DNA from 2 places in the Aliirhizobium sp. YIM B11859 genome. Region 1 is predicted to be linked to the other one. Evidence: predicted binding sites of a transcription regulator. Region 1 holds the regulator's gene; the other holds the start of a gene.
What was found. Region 1 encodes LexA, which represses DNA repair genes until DNA is damaged. Its sites were predicted from a motif close to TGTTCNNNNTGTGTTCNG; they were not measured.
Positions count from the first base shown of each region.

Region 2: a site for LexA is predicted at 5,980-5,997, ahead of recA (recombinase RecA). Genes of this name have one in related genera too.

Region 1 is NZ_JBXHAY010000013.1:2,386-17,597, reverse strand. Features, by position in the region: gene AC2GXZ_RS29160 (pyruvate dehydrogenase complex dihydrolipoamide acetyltransferase) at 1-666, opposite strand, end outside; gene AC2GXZ_RS29155 (pyruvate dehydrogenase complex E1 component subunit beta) at 682-2,067, opposite strand; gene pdhA (pyruvate dehydrogenase (acetyl-transferring) E1 component subunit alpha) at 2,088-3,158, opposite strand; gene AC2GXZ_RS29145 (FtsB family cell division protein) at 3,355-3,672, opposite strand; gene eno (phosphopyruvate hydratase) at 3,843-5,117, opposite strand; gene kdsA (3-deoxy-8-phosphooctulonate synthase) at 5,236-6,084, opposite strand; gene AC2GXZ_RS29130 (VOC family protein) at 6,087-6,959, opposite strand; gene lexA (transcriptional repressor LexA) at 7,156-7,872, shown strand; gene AC2GXZ_RS29120 (ComEC/Rec2 family competence protein) at 7,853-10,429, opposite strand; gene gltA (citrate synthase) at 10,708-11,997, shown strand; gene lpxB (lipid-A-disaccharide synthase) at 12,031-13,209, opposite strand; gene AC2GXZ_RS29105 (LpxI family protein) at 13,206-14,090, opposite strand; gene lpxA (acyl-ACP--UDP-N-acetylglucosamine O-acyltransferase) at 14,096-14,911, opposite strand; gene fabZ (3-hydroxyacyl-ACP dehydratase FabZ) at 14,908-15,212, opposite strand, start outside.
Region 2 is NZ_JBXHAY010000003.1:533,069-548,280, forward strand. Features, by position in the region: gene AC2GXZ_RS14805 (YcjX family GTP-binding protein) at 1-593, opposite strand, end outside; gene AC2GXZ_RS14810 (SixA phosphatase family protein) at 660-1,160, opposite strand; gene dksA (RNA polymerase-binding protein DksA) at 1,417-1,836, shown strand; gene AC2GXZ_RS14820 (flagellar biosynthetic protein FliO) at 2,043-3,044, opposite strand; gene cckA (cell cycle histidine kinase CckA) at 3,296-5,890, shown strand; gene recA (recombinase RecA) at 6,125-7,213, shown strand; gene alaS (alanine--tRNA ligase) at 7,405-10,059, shown strand; gene ttcA (tRNA 2-thiocytidine(32) synthetase TtcA) at 10,126-11,004, shown strand; gene AC2GXZ_RS14845 (inositol monophosphatase family protein) at 11,039-11,860, shown strand; gene hspQ (heat shock protein HspQ) at 11,921-12,250, opposite strand; gene AC2GXZ_RS14855 (DMT family transporter) at 12,343-13,263, opposite strand; gene glnA (type I glutamate--ammonia ligase) at 13,383-14,792, opposite strand; gene AC2GXZ_RS14865 (P-II family nitrogen regulator) at 14,843-15,181, opposite strand.

The sequences.
Region 1 (15,212 bases):
CATGCCGTCATGCGGAAGAAGCTCGTAGGAACCTTCGGCAAACAGCTTGAGCACGTTGTCGTCCGACGGGCCTTTCGCGGCAGCCGGAGCCGGTGCAGCGGCTTGTGTAGCAGCAGGAGCAGCCTTGGCACCACCGGATGTTGCAGCCTTCTCGACATCCGCCTTGACGACACGGCCATGCGGGCCGGTGCCGGTGACGCCGGAAAGATCGAGGCCAGCTTCTTTGGCCAGACGGCGGGCGAGCGGCGAAGAGAACACGCGCTTGCCATCGGCAACCGGAGCCGGCGTCGACGGTGCCGGAGCAGCGTCGGTGACCGGGGCCTTCGGAGCTTCCGAAGCAGTTTCAGCCTTTGCGGCTTCCGCCTTGGGAGCCTCGGCCTTCGGCGCAGATCCCGCACCGGCAGCAGCGGCTGCAACGTCTTCGCCTTCTTCGGCAATGATGGCGATCAGGGCGTTGACCTTGACCGCTTCGGTACCGGCGGGAACGACGATCTTGGCGATCGTGCCCTCATCGACGGCTTCGACCTCCATCGTCGCCTTGTCGGTTTCGATCTCGGCGATCACATCGCCGGACTTGACCTTGTCGCCTTCCTTGACCAGCCACTTGGAGAGGTTGCCCTCTTCCATGGTCGGAGAAAGGGCCGGCATGGTGATGTTGATAGGCATCGTATCACCCTTCCCTTACTTGTAGCAGACGGTTTTGACCGCCTGAACGACTTCGCCGACATTCGGCAGAGCCAGCTTTTCGAGGTTGGCCGCGTAAGGCATCGGAACGTCCTTGCCTGCGATCGTCAGCACCGGCGCATCGAGATAATCGAAGGCCTGCTGCATGACGCGGGTGGCGATTTCGGTGCCGACCGAGTTCTGCGGATAACCTTCCTCGACGGTGACGAGGCGACCGGTCTTCTTGACCGATTCGATGACGGTCGGAAGATCCATCGGGCGCAGCGTGCGCAGATCGATCAGTTCGACATCGATGCCTTCCTTTTCGAGTTCCGCAACAGCCTTGGTGGCGTAGGACATGCCGATACCGAAAGACACGACGGTAACGTCCTTGCCCTTGCGATGAATGCGCGCCTTGCCGATCGGCAGGACGAAATCATCCATCTTCGGCACATCGAAATGCTGACCGTAAAGGATCTCGTTTTCGAGGAAGACGACCGGGTTCGGATCGCGGATGGCAGCCTTGAGCAGGCCCTTGGCGTCGGCAGCCGTATACGGCATGACGACCTTGAGGCCCGGGATCTGGCTGTACCAGGCGGAATAATCCTGGCTGTGCTGGGCGCCGACGCGGGCAGCAGCGCCGTTGGGGCCGCGGAACACGATCGGAGCACCCATCTGGCCGCCGGACATATAGAGCGTCTTGGCAGCCGAGTTGATGATCTGGTCGATCGCCTGCATGGCGAAGTTGAAGGTCATGAACTCGACGATAGGCTTGAGGCCGGACATCGCCGCACCGACGCCGACGCCGGCAAAGCCGTGTTCGGTGATCGGGGTATCGACAACACGGCGCGGGCCGAATTCCTGCAGCAGCCCCTGGGTGATCTTGTAGGCGCCCTGGTATTCGGCGACTTCCTCACCCATCACGAAGACGTCTTCGTCACGGCGCATTTCTTCGGCCATTGCGTCACGCAGGGCTTCGCGAACGGTCGTCGAAACCATCTCGGTGCCGGCCGGAATATCCGGATCGGCCGCAACCTCGGTCTTCGGCTGTGCCGGAACCGGCGCGGAAGCCGACGACGTTTCGGCAGCCGCCGGCTTTGCCTCTTCGGCCTTCGGGGCTTCTGCCTTCGGTGCATCAGCCGAGATCGCATCCGCGCTTTCGCCTTCGGCGAGCAGGATAGCAATCTTGGTATTGACCTTGACGTTTTCGGTACCGGCTTCGACCAGCAGCTTGCCGATCACGCCCTCATCGACGGCTTCCACTTCCATGGTCGCCTTGTCGGTCTCGATCTCGGCGATCACATCGCCGGACTTGACGGTATCGCCTTCCTTCTTGACCCATTTGGAAAGCGTGCCTTCCTCCATCGTCGGGGAAAGCGCAGGCATCAGGATATCGATAGGCATTGGTTCTTTCCTCCCCGCGCTTAGAGCAGGATGTCGGTGTAGAGCTCGGATGCATCCGGCTCCGGATCGTTCTGGGCGAAATCGGCGGAGTCCGAGACGATGTCGCGGATATCCTTGTCGATTGCCTTCAACTCGTCCTCGCTTGCCCAGCCCTTTTCGAGCAGACGATTGCGAACCTGTTCGATCGGATCCTGCTCGGAGCGCATCTTCTGCACTTCTTCCTTGGAGCGATACTTGGCCGGGTCCGACATCGAGTGACCGCGATACCGGTAGGTCAGCATTTCGAGGATGATCGGTCCCTTGCCTGAGCGGCAGTGGGCAAGCGCCTCGTCACCGGCAGCCTTGACGGCGCGAACATCCATGCCATCCACCTGGATGCCCGGAATGCCGAAGCCGACGCCGCGCAGCGAATAGTTCGACTGAGCGGTCGCACGGGCGGTCGACGTGCCCATGGCGTAACGGTTGTTCTCGACGATGTAGATGATCGGCAGTTTCCACAGAGCCGCCATATTGAAGCTCTCGTAGACCTGGCCCTGGTTGGCGGCGCCGTCACCGAAATAGGAGACCGAGACGCTGTCGTTCTTGCGATAGGCATTGGCGAAGGCCAGACCTGTGCCGAGCGAGACCTGCGCGCCGACGATACCATGACCACCGTAGAAATGCTTTTCCTTGGAGAACATGTGCATCGAGCCACCCTTGCCATGCGAATAACCGCCCTGGCGTCCGGTAAGCTCGGCCATCACGCCGCGCGGGCTCATGCCGGCTGCCAGCATGTGACCGTGATCGCGGTATGCGGTGATAACCTGGTCACCGTCCTGCTGGGCCATCTGCATGCCGATAACGACAGCTTCCTGGCCGATATAGAGGTGGCAGAAACCGCCGATGAAGCCCATGCCGTAAAGCTGGCCGGCCTTCTCTTCGAAACGACGGATCAGCAGCATCTCGCGATAGGCATGCAGATCGTCGTCCTTACCGAATTCCGGCGTGTTCTTGCCGGTGAATTCCTTCGGGGCTGATTTCGTCGTGGTCTTGATAGCAGACTTCGCCGCTGGCTTGCGGCCGGATGCAGACGCGGATTTAGCTTGCGCCATCGATCCCTCCCTATGTGCTGCACTGAAAGAGCGGCACCGACGCAAGCATTTACCGCTCGCCCCGACCCGCTCGGGTTTCGGGAGCTAACATAGGGAAGAAAACCCGGCCCAGCAATGACATAATTGCATGGCTCACATGTAAGATAAGATACTGAATTTTATTAAGAAAACATAGGTTAACCGAAATTCGGTTAACTCAGAAATAGTTGTTAAATATGACTATTTCATCCGGCCGGGAGACATTTAATTGATAACGCGCAATTTCATCGAGCATGTCTTTGTCGAGCGAACCGTCGCTCATCAGATGCACCTGACGTTCCAGCGCCTCGCGCTTGGCCGTCAGCGTCGCAAGCTCGGCACTTCGCGCCAGCCGCTGTTTCTCGAACTCCTCAGTGGCGATCAGGCCGAGATCTCCGTGGATCGAATGATAGCCGAAATAGGAGACGAAAGCGACGGTGATTGCAGGCAGGATGAGACGGCCAAACTTTCTTTGTTTGTGATGCTTTGTCCACATGCCTGTCTACGCCTTGGGTTACGCGGTGGGATCGAGTCGGTCCCTTTGGGGAGCATCTAGAATTCGCAGAACTTGCTTAAGCATTCGTTTCCTCCGCCACGATGCAAAAGGCCCGCGTCAGGTGACGCGGGCCTTGTAACTGCCGAAAATCAGGATTGGCGAAAGCCGCCTTAGCCCTTCAGGATCGAACGACCGGCATAAGCTGCCTGCGGGCCGAGCATTTCCTCGATGCGGATCAGCTGGTTGTACTTGGCCAGACGGTCCGAGCGCGACAGCGAGCCGGTCTTGATCTGTCCGCAATTGGTGGCAACGGCGAGATCGGCAATCGTCGAATCTTCCGTCTCACCCGAACGGTGGGACATGACCGCCGTGTAGCGTGCCTTGTGTGCGGTTTCGACGGCGTCGAGCGTTTCCGTCAGCGAACCGATCTGGTTGACCTTGACGAGGATCGAGTTGGCGACACCCATCTTGATACCGTCGCGCAGGCGCGCCGAATTGGTGACGAACAGATCGTCGCCGACCAGCTGAACCTTCGAGCCGATCTTGTCGGTCAGCGACTTCCAGCCATCCCAGTCGTCTTCGGCCATGCCGTCTTCGATGGAGATGATCGGGTATTTTGCGGCGAGTTCGGCAAGATATTCGGCCATGGCTTCCGGCTCGAGCGTGCGGCCCTCGCCTTCCATGACATACTTGCCGTCCTTGAAGAATTCCGTCGAGGCGCAATCGAGACCGAGATAGACGTCTTCACCCGGCTTGTAGCCGGCCTTTTCGACCGACTTCATGATGAAGTCGAGTGCTTCCGGGGCACTCTTCAGGCCCGGTGCGAAACCGCCCTCGTCGCCGACATTGGTGTTGTGGCCCTGAGCGCCCAGTTCCTTCTTGAGAACATGGAAGATTTCCGAACCGATGCGAACGGCGTCGGCAAGCGATTCCGCGCCGACCGGCATGATCATGAATTCCTGGAAGTCGATCGGGTTGTCGGCATGCGCACCGCCGTTGATGATGTTCATCATCGGAACCGGGAGAACATGGGCGGCGGCACCGCCGATGTAACGGTAGAGCGGCAGGCCCGACGATTCGGCTGCAGCCTTGGCAACGGCAAGCGATACGCCGAGAATGGCGTTGGCACCCAGACGCGATTTGTTCGGCGTGCCGTCGAGCGCGATCATCGTCTTGTCGATATGGATCTGGCTTTCGGCATCAAAACCGCCGATCGCATCGAAAATCTCGGTATTGACGGCTTCAACGGCCTTCAGCACACCCTTGCCGCCATAACGCTTGCCGCCATCGCGCAGTTCGACTGCTTCGTGAGCACCGGTCGAGGCACCCGACGGAACGGCAGCGCGGCCCATCGAGCCGTCTTCCAGATAGACATCGACTTCGACGGTCGGGTTGCCACGGCTATCGAGGATCTCGCGAGCGATAATATCGGTAATAGCAGTCAAGGGTCTCTCCTCAGAGTTTAAGTCCACGCGGTCATTGAAAATGTATCATGTTCAATGACACGCCAATTACAGTGCGAGCGCTTTTTGCGCTTTGACCACCATCAAGCAGTTCTGCAGATCAGGCAGCCTTGGCCACCGCATCGAAAGCCATCAGCTTTTCGAGAAGTCGCGGCATGTCCTTCAGATAGACCATGTTCGGCCCGTCGGAAGGCGAATTGTCGGGATCCTCATGCGTTTCGACGAAAAGCCCTGCAATACCGACAGCCACCGCCGCTCGTGCCAAAGTCTCGACGAATTCGCGCTGGCCGCCGGTCGAGCCGCCCTGCCCGCCGGGCTGCTGCACCGAATGGGTCGCGTCGAAGATGACTGGAGAACCGAGTGCCGCCATGGTCGGCAGCGAGCGCATGTCGGAAACCAGCGTGTTGTAGCCGAAGGACGCGCCGCGTTCGCACAGCATCACGTTCGGATTGCCGCTTTCGAGGAACTTTGCCTGGACGTTCTTCATGTCCCACGGCGCCAGAAACTGGCCCTTCTTGACGTTGATCGCCCGGCCGGTCTTGGCAGCGGCAACGAGAAGATCCGTCTGCCGTGACAGGAAGGCCGGGATCTGCAGGATATCGACCGTCTCGGCAACGATCGGGCACTGCTCTTCCGTGTGGATGTCGGTGATAACAGGAAAGCCGAACTCCTTCTTCAGGTCGGCAAATACCTCCATCGCCTTTTCAAGCCCGATGCCACGCTTGCCGGAAAGCGAAGTGCGGTTCGCCTTGTCGTAGGACGATTTGTAGACCAGTCCGATATCGAGCTTGGCGCAGAGTTCGGAAAGCGTCCCGGCGATCATGAAAGCATGATCGCGGCTTTCCATCTGGCAGGGTCCCGCAATCAGGGAAAGCTTGCCGGTATTGGAGAAGACGACTTTTTTTGCACCTTCGCCGACCGAAACTTCAGAATTGGGGGAGACTGCCATATCTATTCCTCGAAGCCGAAAAACACGCCTTGGCCGGGCACTGGCGACACGAGCACGCGGCCATCCCGGCGGATGAATGCGACGTCATTAGCAGCAAGGGTGATCTCTGTCACGGCCAGATCGGCGGTACGGAATATCACGGCCTGGCCGGAAAGCCCCGTGGCAACCGCCGGACCGGCAAGCCCGAATTCCTGCAGCAACTGCTCGCGATCTAGGACCCGCACCCTGGCATTCTCGACGGCAAACACCATGCCAGACTCGCCGTCTTCGCCGTCGACAGAAAGGACATTCTGCAGCAGTGACGCCGATTCGGGCGGCGTCTCGGCGGCCAGAACGACCTCCTTCAACCCGGTGACGGCATTCGCATGCGAGCGCAGCGATCCCATGTCCTGCGGAAAGGAGACCACCCGCTGACAGGCAAAAGCGAAAAAATCGACAGCCTCCTGTTCGGCGGCAAAGGCCAGCCGGAACCGACCTTCTCTTTCGTCGCCTTCCGGTGACTTGATGATACGTGCGAACTCCAGCGGCTCTCCGGCGGATATTCCGTTCTCGACAAAACGCCGGTGATCGCCTGACGCGTCGTCGCTTGCAACCACGATCGCCGAAAGCCCCTGGCGCCCCCGGCGTCCGCGAAAGGCCATGTCGCGTTCAACGAAGACGTTGCCGCGCTTGACCGCCGCCCCCGCTTTACGACGGTCGGCCAGCGCCAACGGCTCCAGATAGGTGCCGTCCTCCAGGAAGATACAGGCATTGGCCGTGCCGAACGGGTGAAGGCCGTCCGGCGCCACGGTGAACCCAAGTGCCGACAGCCGTTCCCGTGCCAGGACGAGGTTGCCGACCGGCAAAACGAGATGATCGATTTTCCTTGCAGTCACGCACGTCCCCCAGACTTTGATCCGCCGGCAGTAGATTGGGCAGACCGCCGGCAAGCGCAAGTAGATTCCGACTGAGAACGTCATCCGGCATCTCAGAAAGTTATGATGTTTTCACGAAAATTTAGGGACTTGCGGAACACATATGGAACATATAGTGTCCGTTCTGCATTTGTTTCAAATCTGAAGGTGCATCAAGATGCTCACCCGCAAGCAACAGGAACTGCTTCTGTTCATACATGAACGTATGAAGGAGTCCGGCATCCCACCTTCTTTCGACGAGATGAAGGATGCGCTCGACCTCGCCTCCAAATCGGGCATTCACCGGCTGATTACGGCGCTGGAAGAGCGCGGCTTCATCCGCAGGCTACCGAACCGGGCCCGTGCGCTCGAAGTCATCAAGCTTCCCGAATCCTATGTGCAGACGCTGCAGCCCAAGCGCGGTTTTTCGCCGAGCGTCATCGAGGGAAGCCTCGGTAAAAAAATACCCGCCCCTGCCCCCGCTGCACCGGCCTCTGTAAACGAACCATCCTCCGCAAGCGTTCCCGTCATGGGCCGCATCGCGGCCGGCGTGCCGATTTCGGCCATTCAGAACAACACCCATGATATTTCCGTGCCTGTCGAGATGCTGGGCTCCGGCGAACATTATGCGCTGGAGGTGAAGGGCGATTCGATGATCGAGGCCGGCATCCTCGACGGCGACACCGTTATCATCCGTAACGGCAACACCGCGAACCCGGGCGATATCATCGTGGCACTTGTCGACGACGAGGAAGCCACGCTGAAGCGGTTCCGCCGCAAGGGTGGATCGATCGCGCTGGAAGCCGCCAACCCTGCTTATGAGACCCGCATCTTTCCGCCCGACCGGGTCAAGGTTCAGGGTAAGCTGGTTGGCCTCATCCGCCGGTATCACTAAGTTCGGCTGGATCATACGTGGTCTGCAGGTCACCGCCCTGTCCTGCAACCGGAATTGATGAGGCGCTTTGTATGGTGCCGAGCTCTTCCGGGGGTTGTTGTTGAGCCTCGACCAGCCAGTCAGGCAATGACCCGTCATAGACATCACGCCGCCAGTCATATTGGCGGTGAACGTTCCACGGTCGTGTTGCGGCCTGCATGCCTGCTTTCACCATCCATTGCTCGGGCATAAAAGAACCGGCAAAATCGATCTCGAGCGAGCCTGTCTTGCGCAGCGTTTTGCCGCTCAGCAGGGGCGTCCCTGACCGGCACTGATCGAACCGCGCCCGTGGCGCGATGACGAGACCGGCAATGTCACAGGCAGCCCCTGTGAAGCGACCATCCTCGACGACAACGACGATGACGTCGCCCGCTGTAAAGGCGCACCACGCCTTCGGCTGGCAGGCAAAACGGCTGCCACTCGCTTCCTGCATTCGCTTTCGCGCCATGGCGACCACTTTTGCCGGCAGCCGTTCGGCACGATCCTTGGGAAGGACGGCGTCACTCCAGTCGTCGCGCATTACCGGCCCGACAGGATCCCCCAGCCGGCGGGCGCGGCTCCACTGCCCATAAATGAAATCCGGCACACGCGGGCGATTGACGGCGATCATCCCGGCACTCCGAAAGCCTGCAAGCGTGCCATCTTCCGCGATCAGAAGGCTGGACTGCGGTTCCGGCATGCCGAACCTGAACAGCAACAGCGCGACCACAAGAAAAAGCAATCCGAGATATCTGAGCTGCGTGCGCAGCAATGTCAGCAGCAGCAGGCTGCAGACCCCGAATGGCAGGAACCAAGGATGTTGTTGGCCAACGGTGAAATCACCTCCCCATCCCGCAACATGCCGGGCAATCGTTATCACCCAGCCGAGACTTGTCGCCATCACCGCGATGAATGGACCATCCAGTCCGAAAGGCATCAGCAGCATGGCGACAAGCCCCGCCGGCATGACCAGGAAACTGATGATTGGCATCGCCGCAAGATTGGCCGCAAGCCCGTAGGTCGCGATCCGGTGGAAATGCTCCACCGAGAACATCGTCGTGGCGAGGCTGCCGATCATCGATGTCATGATAATGCCGGCGATGAATTTCCAGCCTCCCGCAAACCATGTCGCTGCCCGGTGACGAAAAGGCAGCGGCTCGGACTGGTGCCGACGCGCCCGCCTGGCCCATGCGGCATAACCCGCGACAAGCGCAACGGTCGCGGCAAAGGACATCTGGAAACTTGGACCGAGTATCTCCGACGGGGTCCAGACGAGAATGATGATGGCAGATAAGGCGACATTGCGCAGGCTGATCGACGGCCGATCGACAAGCACTGCGATGAGCATCACCGCCATCATGATATAGGCGCGCTGGGCTGACACCCCGAAGCCGGATATCAGATAATAGGCCGTAACCATCGCCAGCGCCCCGGCTGCTGCTATTTTCTTCACTGGAAAGGCTTGGGCAAAACCGGGAAACAGCGACAGGATCGATCGCAAGCCGACGAAAAAGATCCCCGCGGCAAGCGCCATGTTGAGCCCGGATATCGCGACGATATGGGCAAGGCCGGAAACCCTCAGCGCCTCGACGGTATCGTTTGAAATCGCCCGGCGCTCGTCGGTAACAATCGCAGCGGCAAAAGCTCCCGCATCGCCCGGAGCAAGCGCCCGGATCCGGTTCCCTATCCTCGCACGCAGATCGAAAAGCCCACGCTCCGCAGCCTCCGACCATCCCGGAGACCTCTCCTTTCCTTCGAACGGGCGGGGCGCTGAGTAAAAATAACCGACCGCACCGATGCTGTCGAAATAGGAGGAAAAGGCAAAATCATGCAATCCAGGCAAGGCAGGTCCGGCAGGCGGCGACAGTCTCGCGCGACCCGTGACCATCGTACCGTTCGGGAAAGGTGCGTGGCGGGCACGGACGATGAGCAGAACCTGACCCGGCGGGCGTCTGATCTGCGGGTTGGTCGTCGAGATGAGGCTGACGACATAACGCATCCGGTCGGAACCGGCGACCTCGCTGCGCTCGATCGTGCCGACGACATCTGTCGTGACGGGACTATCGAGGATGACCGTCGAACGCCGCCACGCCTCAACCTGCGCCAGAAGCATGCCGCCGACAACGAGACCGATAGCCATGAGCACAATCTTCACGCGGCTGCCGCCCTTCAGGCAAAAGACCGCAGCCCACAGGGCGACGAACACGAGAACCAGTGGCCACACGGGCGGATCGGCGGTCGCCAGCAGCCAGATCACTGCTCCTGTGCCTATTGCGACCGGGACGAAGAGAAAACCATGCCCGTATCGGCCTTCTTCATCGATGGCGCTGCGCACCTTCCCTGTCAGCCGACGCCCGATTTCGACAGACCGCCGTCCTGGGGTCGATCTGCCGGTCGGGCGTAAAATGATGCGTCGCGGCGGAACGCCGTCCGCTATGCCGATTCTGGCTGTACGGGATGCTGGAAAATCGGCAGGCGAAACCGGCCCGGCAACCTTGGAGCGGATCACGATCTCTTCATTGTCGATCTTATTTGCCATGCAGAAACATGCCCGCCGAGGCCCACAAATTACAACCTGAGCGTTATTTTTGCATGCGTCAACCTGACGCAGCAGGGTCTGGCGGCCAGAGCCGGATTCGGATTGCAACATGGGGTTGGCCGCACCCCTGTTTGCCCATGCCCAATATCTTGCCGCGCTGCACAAATTGCCGCCAGAACTGCTTGGCATCGGCCTAAGTATCATATAGCTAAACGTAGGACGCTTAATGCTTATGGCGCTTTTTAGGCGCCTTGCCGCCAACCGGTTGGAGGATCAGAATGACGGAAATAAGCGCAAATATTGTTCTCGGTGAAACCAAGGTCGACCTGCCTGTTCGCTCCGGTACGATCGGCCCTGATGTCATCGATATCGGCGCGCTCTACAAGCAGACGGGGGCCTTCACTTACGACCCCGGGTTTACCTCGACGGCCTCGTGCGAATCCGCCATCACCTATATCGATGGCGATGAAGGTGTATTGCTCCATCGAGGTTACCCGATCGAACAATTGGCCGAACACGGCGACTTTCTCGAGACCTGCTACCTGCTTCTCTACGGCGAACTGCCGACGGCTGCACAGAAGAAGGATTTCGACTATCGCGTGACCCATCACACGATGGTGCACGAGCAGATGAGCCGCTTCTTCACCGGCTTCCGCCGCGACGCTCATCCGATGGCCGTCATGGTTGCCACTGTCGGCGCTCTGTCGGCTTTCTATCATGACTCGACCGACATTACCGATCCGCATCAGCGGATGGTGGCTTCGCTGCGCATGATCGCCAAGATGCCGACGATCGCCGCCATGGCCTACAAGTACCATATCGGCCAGCCTTTCGTGTATCCGCAGAACAATCTCGACTATTCGTCGAACTTCCTGCGCATGTGCTTTGCGGTACCCTGCGAGGAATACAAGGTGAACCCGGTTCTGGCCCGCGCCATGGACCGCATCTTCATCCTGCATGCCGACCACGAACAGAACGCCTCCACCTCGACCGTTCGCCTTGCTGGCTCTTCGGGTGCCAACCCGTTCGCCTGTATCGCCGCCGGCATTGCCTGCCTTTGGGGCCCTGCTCACGGCGGTGCCAATGAAGCAGCGCTCAACATGCTTCAGGAGATCGGCACGGTCGACAAGATCCCGGAATATATTGCCCGCGCAAAGGATAAGAACGATCCGTTCCGTCTGATGGGCTTCGGTCATCGCGTCTACAAGAACTACGATCCGCGCGCCAAGATCATGCAGAAGACCTCGCATGAAGTTCTGGCCGAGCTCGGCCACAAGGATGATCCGCTGCTGCAGGTCGCCATGGAGCTCGAGAAGATCGCGCTGACGGACGAATATTTCATCGAAAAGAAGCTCTACCCGAATATCGACTTCTATTCGGGCATCACGCTGAAGGCGATGGGCTTCCCGACGACGATGTTCACGGTTCTTTTCGCACTCGCCCGCACCGTCGGCTGGATTGCCCAGTGGGCCGAGATGATCGAGGATCCGCAGCAGCGTATCGGTCGTCCGCGCCAGCTCTATACCGGTGAACCGAAGCGCGACTACGTGCCGGTTTCCAAGCGATAAGCTTTCACCGATATCGACAAACAAAAAACCCGGTCAGAGATGACCGGGTTTTTTATTGATCAGCAGTTCGATCACCGCGCCCGCGGCAGCTCTTCCGGGCGCCACCGGCACCTGCAGCCGCTCCCACGCCAGGTCGAACCCCTCCAGCATCGCCTGGCGCTGCAGCGTGTCGTTCGACAGACGTTCGGCCCAGCGGCAAAGGCTGGCCGGGCGAACCACCTCGTTGACATATTCCGGCACGACCGCGTAGTCGGCGATCAGGTTCGGCAAGGCTCCCGTCCAGATCTTGATCTTGCCCGCGAGAAGCTTGATCAGCCAGTCCGTCTTGTAGGCGCAGACGGCCGGAACCGTGGCAAGCCCCAGCTCCAGGATCACCGTACCGGAGGCGGCCATTGCCGCGTCGGCCTCAGCGAACGCTGCCCACTTGCCTTCGCTGTTCGAGGTGACCTCGATCGGCAGATCCAGCCCCGATACCATCTCGCGTACCAACGCCTCGCGCCTCGGCACGGTCGGCAACAGAAAACGTGTCTTTCCGTTGCGCGCGATGATCTCGCGCGCAGCCTCGCCAAAGACCGGCAAAAGGCTCTTGATCTCGGCGGTGCGGGAGCCAGGCAGAAGCAGGATCGTCTTTTCCGCATCGGCCGGCTTTACCGCACGTGAAGCGCGCAAGGCCCGAACCTTCAAAAGCTCCGGATCGTTCGTCAGCCGGTGGCCGACGAAGATCGTCTCTGGTCCGCCGAGCCGCACCATCGCCTCCGGCTCGAACGGAAGAACCGCAAGCACGCGATCAACATAGGCGAGCATCGCCCTGGCGCGATATTCCTTCCAGGCCCAGACGCTCGGGCAGACATAGTTGACGATCGGCAGGTCAGGCAGAGCCGCCCTCACCTTCTTTGCCACGCGATGGGTGAAATCCGGGCTATCGATGATGATCAGCACATCGGGACGTGCAGCAACGATTGCCTTGGCCGTCTGGCCGATTCGCTGGATCAGTTTGGGCAGGCGCGACAGGACCTGCGTCAAACCCATGATCGACAGCTCGGAAAAATCAAAGAGCGAAGCGAGGCCCTGCGCCATCAGCGCATCACCGCCGACACCGACGAGTTCAATCGGACCGTCATGCATCGTCTTCAGCGCCGCGATCAGATCGCCGCCAAGCAGATCACCGGAGACCTCGCCGGCAATTACTGCAACTTTCAGCGGTTTGCTCATGCCAGCCCTCCCTTGGCAAGATCGGCATCAATGCCGCAGACGAAGATGCCTGCAGCATCGGCCGCCGCAATGACCGCATGTTCCTCGAGCACCAGCGCGCCGCCCGCCTCCACCGCAATACCGGCAAGCCCTGCCTGCGCGGCATTCTCGATCGTCGACGGGCCGATCGTCGGCAAGTCCGCACGCATGTCCTGTTGCGGCTTGCAGAGCTTCACCAGCACGCCACGCCGGCGAGATGATATCCTGCCCTCGGCACGCAGCTTGCCGACCCTTTCGAGCATCGCATCCGTGCCCTCGACGCCTTCGAGCGCCACCACCCTGCCACCGACCGAAACCGCACCCTGGCCGATGTCCAGATGGCCGAGAAGTCGCGCTGCCTCGGTGCCCTTTTCGATATCGTGCAGATCGTCACCGCTTGGCGACACCTGCCCGAGCGGACCGAGCCTTGCCAGCAGTCCGGGCGCAATCTCATGTGCACCGACAACCTCGCATCCCATCGCCTCGATGAGCTGGATGACCATTTGCAGCACCGTGTCATCACCGCGTGACATCAGCGTCTTCACCACAGACGGCATTTTCAGAATGGTCTTGAGGGTCGGCCGGATATCGCGCCAGTCGGGGCGGCGCTCGACGCCGCCGGACATGACCACCCGGCTGATACCCTTCTGCCGGAACGATTTCTCTATATCGGCAAGATTGCCGACGCCGAGCGACAGGCTTTCGAAGCCGTCGAACCGCTGGCTGGCTTCGCCCTTGAGAGCGATGATGAATGGATCCTCACCACCGGCCCGCGCCGCCTCCGCCAGCCGCAGAGGCAGAAGCCCCCGTCCGGCGATGATCGCCAGACGCCCTTTTTCAGCCACGCTCAAGTGGCCGGCCATGGGCCTCATCCCTTCCTGCGGAAGGGCGAGGAGATGGCACGATCACTGTCGGCGGTAATGAAGTCGATGACTTCCATCGCCTCGGCACAATCTGCATATTCGTCGCGAAGTGCTGCGGCATTCGCACGGACATTGCCCTCGCCTTCGAAAATATCCTTGAAGGCACGACGCACACGATGGATCGTCTGCTTCTCCATGCCCGCACGCGCCATGCCAACGACGTTGAGGCCGCCGAGAAGGCCGGGATTGCCATTCAGCATGCCGTAGGGAATGACATCGTAGTTGACGGCGGACAGACCGCCGATAAACGCCTGCCGGCCGATACGGGTGAACTGGTGTACGGCACAGCCGCCGCCAAGGATCACCCGGTCGGCGACATGCACATGTCCGGCCAGCATCACGTTGTTGGACATGATGATCTCGCTGCCAAGCTGGCAGTCATGGGCCACGTGGCTATTGGCGAGAAACAGGCAATTGTCGCCGACGACGGTCTTGCCGCCGCCACCGACCGTGCCGGTATTCATCGTCACGCCTTCGCGCATGGTGCAATTTGCCCCGACTGTCAGGGTAGATCCTTCGCCGGCCTCATGCAGACTCTGCGAAACGCCACCGATCACCGCCATCGAAAAGATCCGGCATCCCTTGCCGATTTCTGTCTTGCCGGTGACGATCGCATGCGAAGCCAGTTCGACATCATCATGAAGAACGACATCCGGCCCGACATGGCTGAATGGCCCGACGACGACATTTTCCCCGATCACGGCACCATCTTCGATGACCGCAAGCGGATGAATACGCGCGCTGGCAGCGATCGTGCTCATTCGGCTTCCTTACGAACGATCATCGCGCCGATATCTGCTTCCGCCACCAGCACACCGTCGACCTTGGCATCGCAATGGAACTTCCAGATATTGGCGCGCTGCTTCTGCTTGACCACATGGAATTCCACCCGGTCACCCGGCACGACAGGCTTGCGGAAACGGGCATTGTCGATCGTCATGAAGTAGACGAGATTGCCGCCTTCGCCTTCCTTGCGTGCACAGATCGCACCGGCAGTCTGAGCCATGGCTTCCACCAGCAGAACGCCCGGCATGATCGGCCGCTCGGGAAAATGTCCTTGGA
Region 2 (15,212 bases), on a different contig from region 1:
CGCCGCGCCGTCATCTCGTCGGCCGGTTCGTCCATGTCGATGCTGGCCGAAAGCTGCATCCAGTCGCGGGCAAGCTCCTGCCGGACGCCGGTGCCTGCAAGTTCGACGGTTGCATTGCTGAAGGTGCGATAATCCTGCGTCAGCAGGGGCAGATCAAGCAGCCATTCGCCCGGATAGTCGACGATGTCGAGCGACAGTCGTCCCGGCGAAAACAGCCGGTTCCAGCCGCTGGCGCTCTGATAGTCAATCGTCAGCCTGAGCTCGGAGACGGCACGGGTCGAATCCGGCCAGATACGCTCGCGCACGAGCGCCTGGATGTGATCCTCGTATTGAAAACGGGGCACCGCATCGTCCGGCTGCTCTTCCAGCCTGACCTTCGAGACCCGGCCGGATTGCAGCGCCTCGAACAACGGCAGGCGTCCGCCGTTCAACAGATTGTGGACGATCGACGAAATCAGCACCGTCTTTCCGGCACGCGACAGGCCGGTCACGCCCAACCGGATGGTCGGATGAACGAGGCCGGAGGCCCGGTCCGCGAGATTGTCGAATGCGATCAGGGCATCGTCAGTAAAACGTGTCAGCGAAGGCGCCAAGGCAGGATCCCGAAAGAGTGTTTCCCCTCCTATATAGGCGCAGGCCGGACGCTCGCAACGCCGTGATCAGGGCTTGATGAGATCGACCAGCGCCCAGTTCTTTTCAGTCGCCGGCTCTTTCGTGTAGTCGAGTACGGCGATTGCGGCTGTCGGATATCCGCCCGGCATAGCCGAGCGTCGTGCCGCGCTGCCGATTAGTCCCTCCAGCAACAGGTCGATCGACGGGTTGTGGCCGATCAGCAGGACGGAGCGGGCCGGTCTTTGCCCGGCGATCACCGTCGCGTAAATCTCCGGCGTGCCGTTGTAAAGTTCGTCGACGAACTGCACTTCCAGCGTTTCACCGAGTGTTCTCCTGACAATTTCCGCTGTTTGCCGGCAGCGGTTCGCAGTCGAGCTGATGATGCATTCGGGGATGTAGCGAAGGTCGGAAGCCCTGTCGGCGATCATTTCCGCCTGGGCGTAACCGGTACCATCGATCTCCCGGTCGAAGTCCCGTCCGCCTTGCGGTGCGGATGCCGCCTGTGCATGGCGCATCAGATAAATTCGGAATGGTTCGGGTTCGATCATCTTCGGCTCGCCAAAATGAAACGCTGAGTAAAACGCCTAACGTTGCTTGGGGCGTGTGGTCAACCGCGCTCTATGCCTGTGGTTGAGAAATTCGGAAGCCGGCTATCCGTGGCGTTTCAGGTTAAGCATAAAAAATAGTCACTTAGCCGAATTTTGTGACATTTTTAAAACTGCTGCAAATGTGGGCGACAGGCTTGAATGAGGACTGGGTAATGGAGTATAGGGGCCCCAAGAGATGTTCTTCAGGAGAATCGCGTTGAGTGAGAAGATCGATCTTAGTAACTATGTGCTGTCGGAAAACGACGAGTTCATGAATGCAAATCAAAAGGCCTATTTCAGGGCCAAGCTGATTGCATGGAAGAATGACATCCTCAGGGAAGCCCGTGAGACATTGGGCCATCTCGCCGAGGAAAGTGCCAATCACCCAGACCTTGCCGACCGCGCGTCTTCCGAGACGGACAGGGCGATCGAACTGCGAGCCCGGGATCGCCAGCGAAAGCTTATTTCCAAGATCGATGCCGCCATGCAACGCATCGATGACGGAACCTATGGCTATTGCGAGGAAACCGGTGAGCCTATCGGACTGAAAAGGCTCGATGCACGTCCGATCGCGACCCTGTCGATCGAAGCGCAGGAACGTCACGAGCGGCGTGAAAAAGTCTACCGCGACGAGTGATCCTGGAGCAGGCTTATCGAAAGCGGTTACCGGTTTCGGCAGGCCTGCGCCAAACCAGGCAACTGAAGCACGGCAAGCGTATCTGAAAGATGGTGACGCGCTTTAGGTCAGGTCTCTGCATTCGCAAAACAAAAGGCACGGTCCACGGACCGTGCCTTTTTGCTGTGTGTGATTTGCGATCGGCAGCTCCGCGCGCGCTGAACGGCTTACTTGTCGCGGTTCGCCGACATTTCGCCGAAGATCCGCGCGACTTCCGACTGAAGTGTCGGATCGTTTTTGACTGTGCCGGGAACGGCGCCCGGGCCGGGCAAGGCTGGTCCGGCCTGTGTCACCGGCCGGTTGGCGCGGGCCGCGGGTACGGAATTGCGCTCAGCCATATTGTTCGCCATCTCCTGCTCGAGAATCTTGTCGAAATCGCTCCCGAACGGCGCGGCCCTGTCTATCATCACCGATGCCGATGTCTGTACCGGAGCAGCTGCCGGCCTCGCTGTGGGCGTAGGCGCCGGAGCACCGCGCTCGGCAAACACACGGTCCCGCTGGCTATCGAGCAATCGCGCCGCGTCATCGATCATCGGCTGCCTCGGCGTTGGTGATACGACTGGAGGCGCGGAAGGCGTAACCCGAAGATCTGTCCCGAGAGGTTCTGCTCGGGATGGTTCGACGCGGGCCGGCACGGCAGCGACGCTTGCCGCCAAGGGGGGGGCGTTTGATGGCTGCTGGGCCGGCAAACGCGCTTCGCGCACAGCAGTCTCCCGTGCGGAAAGCTCTCTTGCAGCATCCCGTGCAGATTCCGGGCGCGGCTGAGCCGGCTGGGCGATCGGCCTCGTCGTTTCATGGGCGATTGATCGCGGCGCTTGAGCCGGTACCGGAGAAGCTATTGCCGTTTGCTCGGGCGCGCGCTCTTCGGTGCTTCGCGAGGCTGAGGCTATGCCGCTCTCGATAACGATATCGGTTGGTCCGCCGATCATGATCAGATGTTCGACCTCGTCGCGACGAACGAGAACCAGGCGCCGACGGCTGTCGACGGCGGCGGCATCGAGAACCTGCAGCCGGGGCTGCCGATTGCGGCCGCCGCGCACGAACGGCGAGGGCCCGCGGCGGCCACGCACTATCCACAGGATTCCGATGAGGCAGATGAATGCAAGGCCGACGCCGAGCACTGCCACGATGAGCCGGTTCCCATAGGTGCCCATCATTTCTGCGAACATCTCATCACTCCTAATGCCAACTATCCCGCTGAACAGACTATTTTTTCCCGGTCGGGGCAAGACTTGGGACCATCCATCAACGCTAAAATGTGTCTCGCCTGCATCTCACATAGAGCAGCTCGACACACTGTCCCGCCTTTTATGGCCTTGTGGAGCTTTTTGCTTCATCTTCAAATTGCTAAGAGAGAATCGCGGACGCCGGATTGGCCGTTCGCGGCGCCCGCGGAGGCGCCACGGAACGTGAGGTATTGATGACGAGTTCGCCGAAGGCCGGCAACGACGAAGCGCCACTGGTCAATCGCGGGGCCCGCGGCGGCACTGTCGTGCGGATCATCCTCTTGGCCGTGGTCCTGCTCGGCGTCGCCGTGGCATTCGTGGTGTTCCAGCAGGCGCTCGACAACGAGGTCGTGCTGGGTCTTCTCGGCGTGCTCGCCATGGTCGGGATATTCTTCATCGTCTCCTCGCTTATCGGCCTTGTCGAGGTCATGCCGCAATCGCGATCCGACGAGCTTGCCCGCAGTTTTCTGGCCGGACACCCCGATGGCATCGTCGTGACCGACGCAAAAGGTCGCGTGGTCTATGCCAATGCGGCCTACGGACGCATGACCGGCGCGGCAGGCGGGCGGGGCGTTCAGTCGCTCGAAACGCTTCTCTCCAAGACGCGCGAATCGACGGAGGCGCTCTACCGGCTGACGGCGGCACTTCGCGAAGGCCGCGAGGGCCATGAGGAATTTCGTCTGCTGCAGCCGCTCGGCCGCGCCGCCGGCAATGGATCAGACGCCCACTGGTACCGGTTGAAGGCGAGGCTGATGGGGGCTGCCGGCCGCAGCGCGCTCGATATCTGGGAAATCACCGACATCACCTCCGAGCGCGACGACCAGGAGCGCTTCTTCCGCGAACTTCAGAATGCCATCGATTATCTCGATCATGCGCCCGTCGGTTTCTTCTCGGCCGGTCGCAAGGGCGAGATCTTCTATATGAATGCGACATTGGCGGAGTGGCTGGGGCTCGACCTGACCAAATTCATGCCGCAGTCGATGACCGTGTCTGATCTTGTTGCCGGCGAGGGCATGGCGCTGATCCAGTCGGTTCAGCCCGGCCCGGGGCTTAGACGCACCGAGACGCTGGAACTTGATCTGCGCCGCACCAATGGCCAAAGCTTGCCGGCAAGGCTCGTCCACAGCGTCAGCGCCACGCGCGACGGCGCGCCGGGCGAAAGCCGCACCGTCGTTCTGATGCGGGCGAAGGGCACCGAAGAGGACCAGTCGGCCTCTGCCATGCGCTTCACGCGTTTCTTCAACAACACGCCGATGGCCATCGCCTCCGTTGATGGTAATGGCAAGATCCTGCGCATCAACGCGCCCTTCCTGCGGCTTTTCGCCGGTGTCGTCTCGCGTGATGAAGTCGAGGCGGGCGGCGCCCAGCTGGAACGCATCGTCTACGAAGGCTCCGCCCATTCGATGATGGAGGCGCTTGCCGCCGCCAAGGACCGGCAGGGCGACATCGCCCCGATCGAAACCCGCCACCCGGGTGACGAGAACCGTTATGTGCGTTTCTACGTGCATGCGGTAATCGACGAAAGCGACGAGGCGCCGGAAGAGGTGGCAATCGTTTATGCCGTCGAGACGACCGAGCAGAAGGCGCTCGAAACGCAGATGGCGCAGACCCAGAAGCTCAATGCCGTGGGCACGCTGGCGGGTGGCATCGCCCATGACTTCAACAATGTCCTGACGGCGATCCTGCTTTCTTCCGATCATCTTCTTTTGCAGGCACGGCCATCCGATGCGAGCTTCGCCGATCTGATGGAGATCAAGCGCAACGCCAATCGCGCCGCCGTCCTGGTGCGCCAGCTGCTGGCGTTTTCGCGCAAGCAGACGATGCGTCCGGCCGTGTTGAACCTGACGGATGTCGTCGGCGATCTGCGCATGCTTGTCGACCGGTTGATATCGGGGACCAATGTCAAGCTGGAGGTCGATTATGGCCGCGACCTCTGGCCGGTGCGCACCGATCTTTCGCAATTCGAGCAGGTGCTGATCAATCTCTGCGTCAATGCCCGCGATGCCATGCCCCAGGGCGGAACGATCCTGATCAAGACCCGCAATGTGACGGACGTGGAGGCTGGCGGTTTCCAGCAGGCGGATCTGCCCTCGGAAGATTTCGTCATGGTCGAAGTCTCCGACAACGGTACCGGTATTCCGCCGGAAATCATGGACAAGATCTTCGAGCCCTTCTTCACCACCAAGGAAGTCGGAAAGGGGACCGGTCTCGGTCTCTCGATGGTCTACGGTATCGTCAAGCAGTCCGGAGGTTATATCTATCCGGAATCGGAAATCGGCAGAGGCACAAGCTTCCGCATCTTCCTGCCACGCCATGTGCCGGACGTGCAGCCCGTGTCGCCGGAGCCTGTCGACACGGCTCCGAAGGCGGTGACGCTGGCGCTGGCATCGGCTGCCGAGCCGATCGATCTTACCGGCAAATCGGCCGTCGTCCTCCTCGTCGAGGATGAAGAGGCGGTCCGCCGCGGTGGCAAGCGCATGCTGGAGACGCGCGGATATACCGTCCATGAGGCGGGCTCCGGTACCGAGGCGCTCGAAATCATGGAAGAGCTCGAGGGCAAGGTGGACATCGTCGTCTCCGACGTCGTCATGCCTGAAATGGACGGGCCGACATTGCTGACCGAATTGCGCAAGAACTATCCCGACATGAAGTTCATCTTCGTTTCCGGCTACGCGGAGGATGCGTTTGCCCGCAATCTGCCGGCCGACGCCAAGTTCGGTTTCCTGCCAAAGCCGTTCTCGCTGAAGCAACTGGCCGTGGCCGTTCGTGAAATGCTCGATTCGGAATGATTCCTCCGGCTTGACCGGTGGTTGCAGCCTTCCGGCTAGAGATGCCGAAATTCTTGATTTCAATGAATATTTCCACAAGCTTTCCGCTGCGGAACATTGATCGAACAAAGCTGAAATAACGTTTTTGATGCAAGCACTTAAATGGCGCTTGCAAAATGAGAACAAAATGAGTACGAATATCTCATCGGCTGCTTCATTGCTTGCGCGGCGGCAATAACCTAAAGGTGGGATCCAATGGCACAGAATAGTTTGCGGCTGGTAGAGGATAAAGGCGTGGATAAGAGCAAGGCGCTCGAAGCAGCACTTTCACAGATCGAACGATCCTTCGGTAAGGGATCGATCATGAAGCTCGGTTCGAACGATAGCATCGTCGAGATCGAGACGGTTTCGACCGGCTCTCTCAGCCTCGATATCGCACTCGGCATCGGCGGCCTTCCGAAGGGCCGCATCATCGAGATTTACGGCCCGGAAAGCTCGGGCAAGACGACACTGGCGCTGCAGACGATCGCGGAAGCCCAGAAGAAGGGTGGCATCTGCGCCTTCGTCGATGCTGAACACGCGCTTGATCCGGTCTATGCCCGCAAGCTTGGCGTCGATCTGCAGAACCTGCTGATCTCGCAGCCGGATACCGGTGAACAGGCGCTGGAAATCACCGACACGCTGGTTCGCTCCGGCGCCGTCGACGTTCTCGTCGTTGATTCGGTTGCGGCTCTTACGCCACGCGCCGAAATCGAAGGCGAGATGGGCGACAGCCTTCCCGGCCTCCAGGCTCGTCTGATGAGCCAGGCGTTGCGCAAGCTGACTGCGTCGATCTCCAAGTCGAATACGATGGTCATCTTCATCAACCAGATCCGCATGAAGATCGGTGTGATGTTCGGTTCGCCGGAAACCACGACAGGTGGCAATGCGCTGAAATTCTACGCCTCCGTCCGCCTCGACATCCGCCGTATCGGCCAGGTGAAGGAGCGCGAGGAAGTGGTCGGCAACCAGACCCGCGTCAAGGTCGTCAAGAACAAGATGGCGCCTCCCTTCAAGCAGGTTGAATTCGACATCATGTATGGCGAAGGCGTATCCAAGACCGGCGAACTGGTCGATCTCGGCGTCAAGGCCGGCATCGTCGAGAAGTCCGGTGCATGGTTCTCCTATAACAGCCAGCGGCTCGGGCAGGGGCGTGAGAACGCCAAGACCTTCCTGCGGGAAAACCCCGAGCTTGCCCGCGAGATCGAGACATCGCTGCGTCAGAATGCCGGCCTGATCGCCGACCGCTTCCTGCAAAACGGTGGTCCTGATGCCAATGACGGCGATGAGGCCGCAGAGACGTAATCGGAATTGAGGCATAGGCGGTTCCGCCGCACTCGGGAAGCCTTAGGGTTCATCACCGCCTATGTTTGCCGGCCGCCATCGAAAGATGTGCGGCCGGTTTTTTGTTCGGCTGGACAGTCGGGAAGGTCGGCGATAAAAGCCTCTGGACTTCAAAATACTGGTACCGCATCGGCGGTTGAAAAGGGCCTAGCATGAGCGGCGTGAGTGACATCCGGTCGACCTTCCTCGACTACTTCAAGAAGAATGGCCACCAGGTCGTCGATTCGAGCCCCCTGGTGCCGCGCAACGACCCGACGCTGATGTTCACCAATGCCGGCATGGTGCAGTTCAAGAACGTCTTCACCGGTCTTGAAAAACGCCCCTATACGACCGCGACGACATCGCAGAAATGCGTGCGTGCCGGCGGCAAGCACAACGATCTCGACAATGTCGGCTACACTGCCCGGCACCTGACCTTCTTCGAGATGCTCGGAAACTTTTCCTTCGGCGATTATTTCAAGGAGCAGGCGATCGAGCTTGCCTGGAAGCTCGTCACCGAAGGTTTCGATCTGCCGAAGAACCGGCTGCTGGTCACTGTCTATTCCGAGGACGAGGAAGCGGCGACACTCTGGAAGAAGATCGCCGGTTTCTCCGACGACAAGATCATCCGCATTCCGACCTCCGACAATTTCTGGCAGATGGGCGATACCGGTCCGTGCGGTCCCTGCTCGGAAATCTTCATCGACCAGGGCGAAAATGTCTGGGGTGGCCCTCCCGGCTCGCCGGAAGAGGATGGCGACCGTTTCCTCGAATTCTGGAACCTCGTTTTTATGCAGTTCGAACAGACGGCTCCGGGCGAACGCTCGTTGTTGCCGCGCCCGTCCATCGACACCGGCATGGGCCTTGAACGCATGGCCTGCGTCCTGCAGGGCAAGCAGAGCGTCTTCGACACCGACCTGTTCCAGACCCTGATCGGCACGATCGAGGACGTCATGGGTGTCAAGGCCGAAGGCAGTGCCAGCCACCGCGTCATTGCCGATCACCTGCGCTCGTCCGCCTTCCTGATCGCCGACGGCGTTCTGCCGTCGAACGAAGGTCGCGGTTATGTCCTTCGCCGCATCATGCGCCGCGCCATGCGCCATGCGCAGCTGCTCGGCGCCAAAGAACCGGTCATGTACAAGCTCCTGCCGACTCTGGTTCAGGAAATGGGCCGAGCCTATCCTGAACTGGTGCGCGCTGAAGCCTTGACCTCGGAGACGCTGAAGCTGGAAGAAACTCGCTTCCGCAAGACGCTGGAACGTGGCCTTTCGCTGCTTTCGGATGCGACGACCGACCTCGACAAGGGCGACATGCTGGATGGCGAGACCGCCTTCAAGCTCTACGACACCTACGGTTTCCCGCTCGACCTGACCCAGGACGCACTCCGCGCCCGCGAGATCGGTGTCGATATTGCCGGCTTTACCGATGCCATGCAGCGCCAGAAGGCCGAAGCCCGTTCGCATTGGGCAGGCTCCGGCGACAAGGCCACCGAAACTATCTGGTTCGAGCTGAAGGAAAAGTTCGGTGCCACCGAATTCCTGGGATACGACACCGAAAAGGCCGAGGGCGTTGTCCAGGCGATCGTCAAGGACGGCAAGACGGTCGACAGTGCAGCGGCCGGCGAGGAAGTCCAGATCGTTGTCAGTCAGACGCCGTTCTACGGTGAATCCGGCGGTCAGATGGGCGATACCGGCATCATCGCGACCGACAATGCCAAGGTTGAAGTCTCCGACACGCAGAAGAAGGGTGAGGGACTGTTCGTCCATGTTGCCAAGCTGACGGACGGGACGCTGAAGGTCGGCGATGCGGTCATCCTGACCGTCGATCATGCCCGTCGCTCGCGGCTGCGCTCCAATCATTCGGCAACTCATCTCCTCCATGAGGCGATGCGCGAAGTGCTCGGCACCCACGTTGCCCAGAAGGGATCGCTGGTTGCGCCGGAGCGTCTGCGTTTCGACGTCTCGCATCCGAAGCCGATGTCGGCCGAAGAACTGCAACGCGTCGAGGACATGGCCAATGCCATCATCATCCAGAATTCGCAGGTGACGACACGTCTGATGAGTGTCGACGACGCAATTGCCGAAGGGGCGATGGCCTTGTTCGGTGAAAAATACGGCGATGAGGTTCGCGTCGTTTCGATGGGCACGGCGATTGACGGGACCAAGGCCGGAAAGCCCTATTCGATCGAACTTTGCGGCGGCACGCATGTCAACGCCACCGGCGATATCGGCCTTGTGCGGGTGCTTTCCGAAAGTGCCGTCGGCGCGGGTGTGCGCCGCCTCGAGGCCGTCACTGGTGATGCGGCCCGCGTCTACCTGTCCGAACAGGACGAACGGGTAAAGACGCTTTCCGCTGCGCTCAAGGTTCAGCCGACCGAGCTGGTCTCGCGCGTCGAGGCTTTGATCGACGAACGCCGCAAGCTTGAGAAGGAACTGGCGGATGCCAAGCGCCGTCTCGCCATGGGCGGCGGCCAGGCCGGCGCCCCGACCGATATCCGCGAGATTGCCGGCATCAAGTTCATGGGCCGCGCATTGCCGGGCATCGATGCCAAGGATCTGAAGGGCCTGGCCGACGAGGCCAAGGCATCGCTCGGGTCGGGCGTCGTGATCCTGATCGGCGTCTCCGAGGATGGCAAGGCAAGCGCCGTCGCCGCCGTTACGCCTGATCTGGTGACGCGTTTCAGCGCTGTCGATCTCGTCCGCATTGCCTCTGTCGCACTCGGCGGAAAGGGCGGCGGCGGTCGCCCGGACATGGCCCAGGCCGGTGGCCCGGATGGGTCAAAGGCCGATGAGGCGATCGAGGCGGTGGCCACCGCACTGAGCGCCTGATCGCAATAAGCAAAAGCGGGCTCTGCCCGCTTTTCATTTTCAGAGATGATGCAAAGGGTTGGGCGCATGGGCATGAATGCCGTCATGGCGGATGAACTGGACGAGGCCGTCGATGGTCTCGCGCCGGCATTGTTTCGCGATGCGCCGAGTTCCGTCTCGTTCAACAAGCTGCGCAAGCGGTTGCTGCGTCAGGTGCGTCAGGCCTTCGAGGATTTCGGCATGCTGAAGGGCCAGGAGCGCTGGCTCGTCGGTCTTTCCGGCGGCAAGGACAGCTATTCGCTGCTCGCCGTGTTGCTTGACCTGCAGTGGCGCGGGCTTTTGCCGATCGAACTGATCGCCTGCAATCTCGATCAGGGCCAGCCGAATTTCCCCAAGCACATCCTGCCGGATTACCTGACCTCGATCGGGGTCAGGCATCGCATCGAATATCGCGACACCTATTCGATCGTGAAGGAAAAGGTTCCCGAGGGCGCCACCTATTGCGCCCTCTGTTCGAGGCTCCGCCGCGGCAATCTTTACCGTGTGGCGCGGGAGGAAGGCTGTCAGGCCCTCGTGCTCGGCCATCACCGCGAGGATATTCTCGAAACCTTTTTCATGAATTTTTTCCATGGTGGACGCCTTGCCGGCATGCCAGCCAAGCTCTTGAACGACGAGGGCGACGTCATGGTGCTGCGGCCGCTCGCCTATTGCGCCGAGGACGATCTGGCGAAATTTGCCGCTGCAATGGAATTTCCGATCATCCCCTGCGATCTCTGTGGTTCGCAGGATGGTCTCCAGCGCAACCTGATGAAGCAGATGCTTGCCGATATCGAGACCCGCATGCCGGGCCGCAAGGACACGATGCTGCGCGCATTGGCGCATGTGAATCCCTCCCATCTTCTCGACCCGAAACTTTTCGATTTCTCCGGATTGTCGGCCAGATCCGATACAGGGGCCGACGCCTGATCTTCCCATCTTCAAAGAGCAGATTGGATTTCAAATGACTTTGCCGCTCGACGTCACCAAGCTTGCCGATCTGTTGAAACATGCCGCCAAGGTGGAAATCTTGCCGCGTTTTCGCCGGCTCGGCGGCGATGATGTTCGCTCCAAGAGCGAGCCTTCCGATCTGGTGACCGAAGCGGACGAGGCAGCTGAGCGGTTGATCCGTCGTGAGATCGAGGCACTGGCGCCGGATGCGCTGTTTATCGGCGAAGAATCCGTTGCTGCCGACCCGTCGCTGCTCGACCGGTTGGCTGATGCGGATTTTGCCGTCGTTGTTGATCCGATCGATGGCACCTTCAATTTTGCCTCCGGCATTCCCGCCTTTGGTGTCATGGCCTCGGTCGTCTACAAGGGCGAAACGGTTGCCGGTATCATCTATGATCCGATGGGCGACGATTGGGTCATGGCCGAAAAGGGCGCGGGCGCCTTCCTCCGCCGGCCTGACGGCGATGTGGTGAAACTGTCGGTAGCTGCGCCGCAACCGCTCGGTGACATGGTGGGCATGGCGTCTGCCGGTTATTTCTACGGCGAGACGCGCGAGCGTATCCTTGCCAATCTCGCCAAGGTCAGGCTGTTTGCCAGCTATCGCTGCGCGGCCCATGAGTACCGCACCTATGCCAGCGGTCACGTCCAGTTCGCGCTCTATAACAAGCTGATGCCCTGGGATCACCTGGCGGGGACATTGATCGGCACCGAGGCTGGAGGCTATATCCGCAGGCTGGATGGCTCGCTTTATCTGCCGCACCATGTCGAAGGCGGGCTTCTGGCTGCGACCGACGAGGACAGCTGGCAGACATTGCGTCGTGAGATCATCGGCTGAGCCGGCTGGCAGGAAAAAGCCCGGCAATGCCGGGCTTGGGTCTGAGCGATCCGTGCGTGCTTAATGCGCCAGGATTGCCTTGGGCCTGAACTGTCCGCCATCGCGCGGCTCGAAGATCTGGTAGACCTGTGGATTGCGAAGCGGCTCTTCGTTCTCGTCATGCTCCAGGTTCTGTTCCGAAACATAGGCGACATATTCGCTGTCGTCATTTTCGGCCAGCAAGTGGTAGAAGGGCTGATCCCTGCTGGGCCGGATTTCCATCGGGATCGAATTCCACCATTCCTCGGTATTGGCAAATTCCGGATCGACGTCGAATATGACGCCACGGAACGGGAATACCTTGTGACGGACGACTTCCCCGATCATGAATTTTGCATTCTTCTGTTTCATGGTGCGATGTCCTTTCGCAACATCATGTGGGAATGAAAGCCGCAGACATCAAGATGTGGATGTCTGCAGTCCGCTCTCGTCTATTTGCACCGCTATGCATTCCGGCGCTTTTTCAGTGATGCAAGAACCACGCCACCAAGCACCAGAACGATGCCGACCGCGTGATAGGCTTCGAAGCTCTCGTCGAGAAACACCACAGCCATGACGATCGACACCGGTGGCATCAGGTACAGCGTCACCCCGCCGGTTGAGGGGCCGAAGACACGCACCACATGCTGGAAGCAAAAAAAAGCGGCAAGCGATGCAAATGCAATCATCCCGGCGATCTTCCACCAGTCCGACGCGGAGTCGGGCAGCGGACCATTGTTCAGAAACTCGATAACGGTCGGCGGAAGTAGAACGATTGCACCGGAAAGCGCGATAATGCCGAACAGAGCCAGCGGCCTTAATTGCTGTAACGATGAGTTCTTCAATAGGATCGAATAGACGGCAAAGGAGATTGCCGCCGCGAGTATGCCGAGATCGCCGATATTGAACCTCAGATGCAGAAGCGCCGCCGGATCGCCATGCACGACGATCGCGATCACCCCGGCAAAGGCGACGGCCATGCCTGCAATCTCACGCCCGCCGATCGTTCGGCCACCGAACATCCACTGGAACAGGATAATGAACAGCGGCGAGGTGGTATAGATCAGCGTGCCGTTGGCGGCGCTCGTATAGGTCAGCGACCAGTAGACCAGCCCGCCGCAGACCCCCATGCCGAGCCCGCCGAGCAACAGCCAAAGCCAGAAATGGCCGCGCACGAAGGCGATGGCGGGGCGCCGATCGATATAGATGAACGGTAGCATGACAAGGGTCGATCCTGCCCAACGCAGGAAGGCGGTCGTGTAGGGCGCGACGTCGCCGATAATGCCGCGGCCGAAAATGATGTTGCTGGCAAAGAAGATGGGGACGAGGGAAAAAATCAGCCAGTCGACCGGGCCGACCGGTCTTTCAATGGAAGTCGAGGGCATGGCGCACCGAAAATGAAAGGAACTGCGTCGAGGGCATGGATTTGACAACAAAAAACGGCGGGAAAGCCCGCCGTTTTCGAATGCGGAGAAGACCGCATGGCAATATCGAATGCGGCCGGTCAGGCCGAATAATACATATCGAATTCGACAGGGTGAGGCGTCATTTCGTAGCGCATCACTTCGGTCATCTTGAGTTCGATATAGGCATCGATCTGGTCGTCGTCGAACACGCCGCCGGCAGTCAGGAACTTGCGGTCGCGATCAAGGCTTTCGAGCGCTTCGCGAAGGCTTGCGCAGACGGTCGGGATCTTCTTCAACTCCTTCGGCGGAAGGTCATAAAGATCCTTGTCCATCGCCTTTCCGGGATGGATCTTGTTCTTGATACCGTCGAGGCCGGCCATCAGCATGGCGGCAAAACCCAGATAGGGGTTCTGTGCCGGATCGGGGAAACGCACTTCGACGCGCTTTGCCTTCGGGCTGGAGCCGAATGGAATACGGCAGGATGCCGAACGGTTGCGCGCCGAATAGGCGAGCAGAACCGGAGCTTCGTAGCCGGGCACGAGGCGCTTGTAGGAATTCGTCGTTGGGTTGGTGAAGGCGTTGATCGCCTTGGCATGTTTGATGATGCCGCCGATGTAGAAGAGGCAGCTTTCCGACAGGCCTGCATATTCGTCGCCGGCAAAGGTCGGCTTGCCGTCCTTCCAGATCGACTGGTGCACATGCATGCCCGAGCCGTTATCGCCGTAAACCGGCTTCGGCATGAAGGTTGCCGTCTTGCCATAGGCATTGGCGACCTGATGCACGACATATTTATAGATCTGCATCTTGTCGGCGTTGCGCACCAAGGTATCGAACTTGACACCGAGCTCGTGCTGGGCGGAGGCCACCTCGTGGTGATGCTTTTCGACGACGACGCCCATTTCGGTAAGCACGGTCAGCATTTCGGAGCGCATGTCCTGCAGGCTGTCGACCGGCGGAACCGGAAAATAGCCGCCCTTGACGCGCGGACGGTGACCGAGGTTGCCGGTTTCGTAATCGGTGTCGTCGTTGGACGGCAGCTCTGAAGAATCGAGCTTGAAACCGGTATTATACGGGTCGGCCTTGTACTTCACGTCGTCGAACACGAAGAATTCCGGCTCCGGGCCGACAAACACCGTGTCGCCGATACCCGACGCCTTCAGGTAGGCTTCCGCCTTCTTGGCCGTACCGCGAGGGTCGCGGTTATAGGCTTCGCCCGAAATCGGATCGAGGATGTCGCAGAAGACCACCATGGTCGACTGCGCAAAAAACGGGTCCATGTGGACGGTCGCAGGATCCGGCATGAGCACCATGTCGGACTCGTTGATCGCCTTCCAGCCGGCAATCGAGGAACCATCGAACATCACGCCGTCTGCAAACATGTCTTCGTCGACGGCGGAAATATCCATCGTCACGTGCTGCAGCTTGCCGCGTGGGTCGGTAAAGCGAAGGTCAACGAACTTGACGTCGTTTTCCTTGATTTGTTTCATGATTTCGCTTGCGCTCGTCATAACAAGTTCCTCGATTTGAGTGACGATATAAATTGTCACGCCGAGCTGGCTTAGATCGCGTCTACACCCGTTTCGCCTGTGCGGATACGGATGACCTCCTCGACGTTCGACACGAATATCTTGCCGTCGCCAATCCGTCCAGTCTGTGCCGCATTTCGAATGGCTTCGATGACGGCTTCTGCATTCTCGTCTGCAAGAACCACCTCGACCTTTACCTTCGGCAGGAAGTCCACGACATATTCCGCGCCACGATAAAGTTCGGTATGGCCCTTTTGGCGACCAAAGCCCTTGGCTTCGGTAACCGTAATGCCCTGCAGGCCGACTTCCTGAAGGGCTTCCTTCACTTCGTCCAGCTTGAAGGGTTTAATGATCGCTTCGATCTTCTTCATGAGAAACTATCTCTCCGCTTCTCCCCATGCG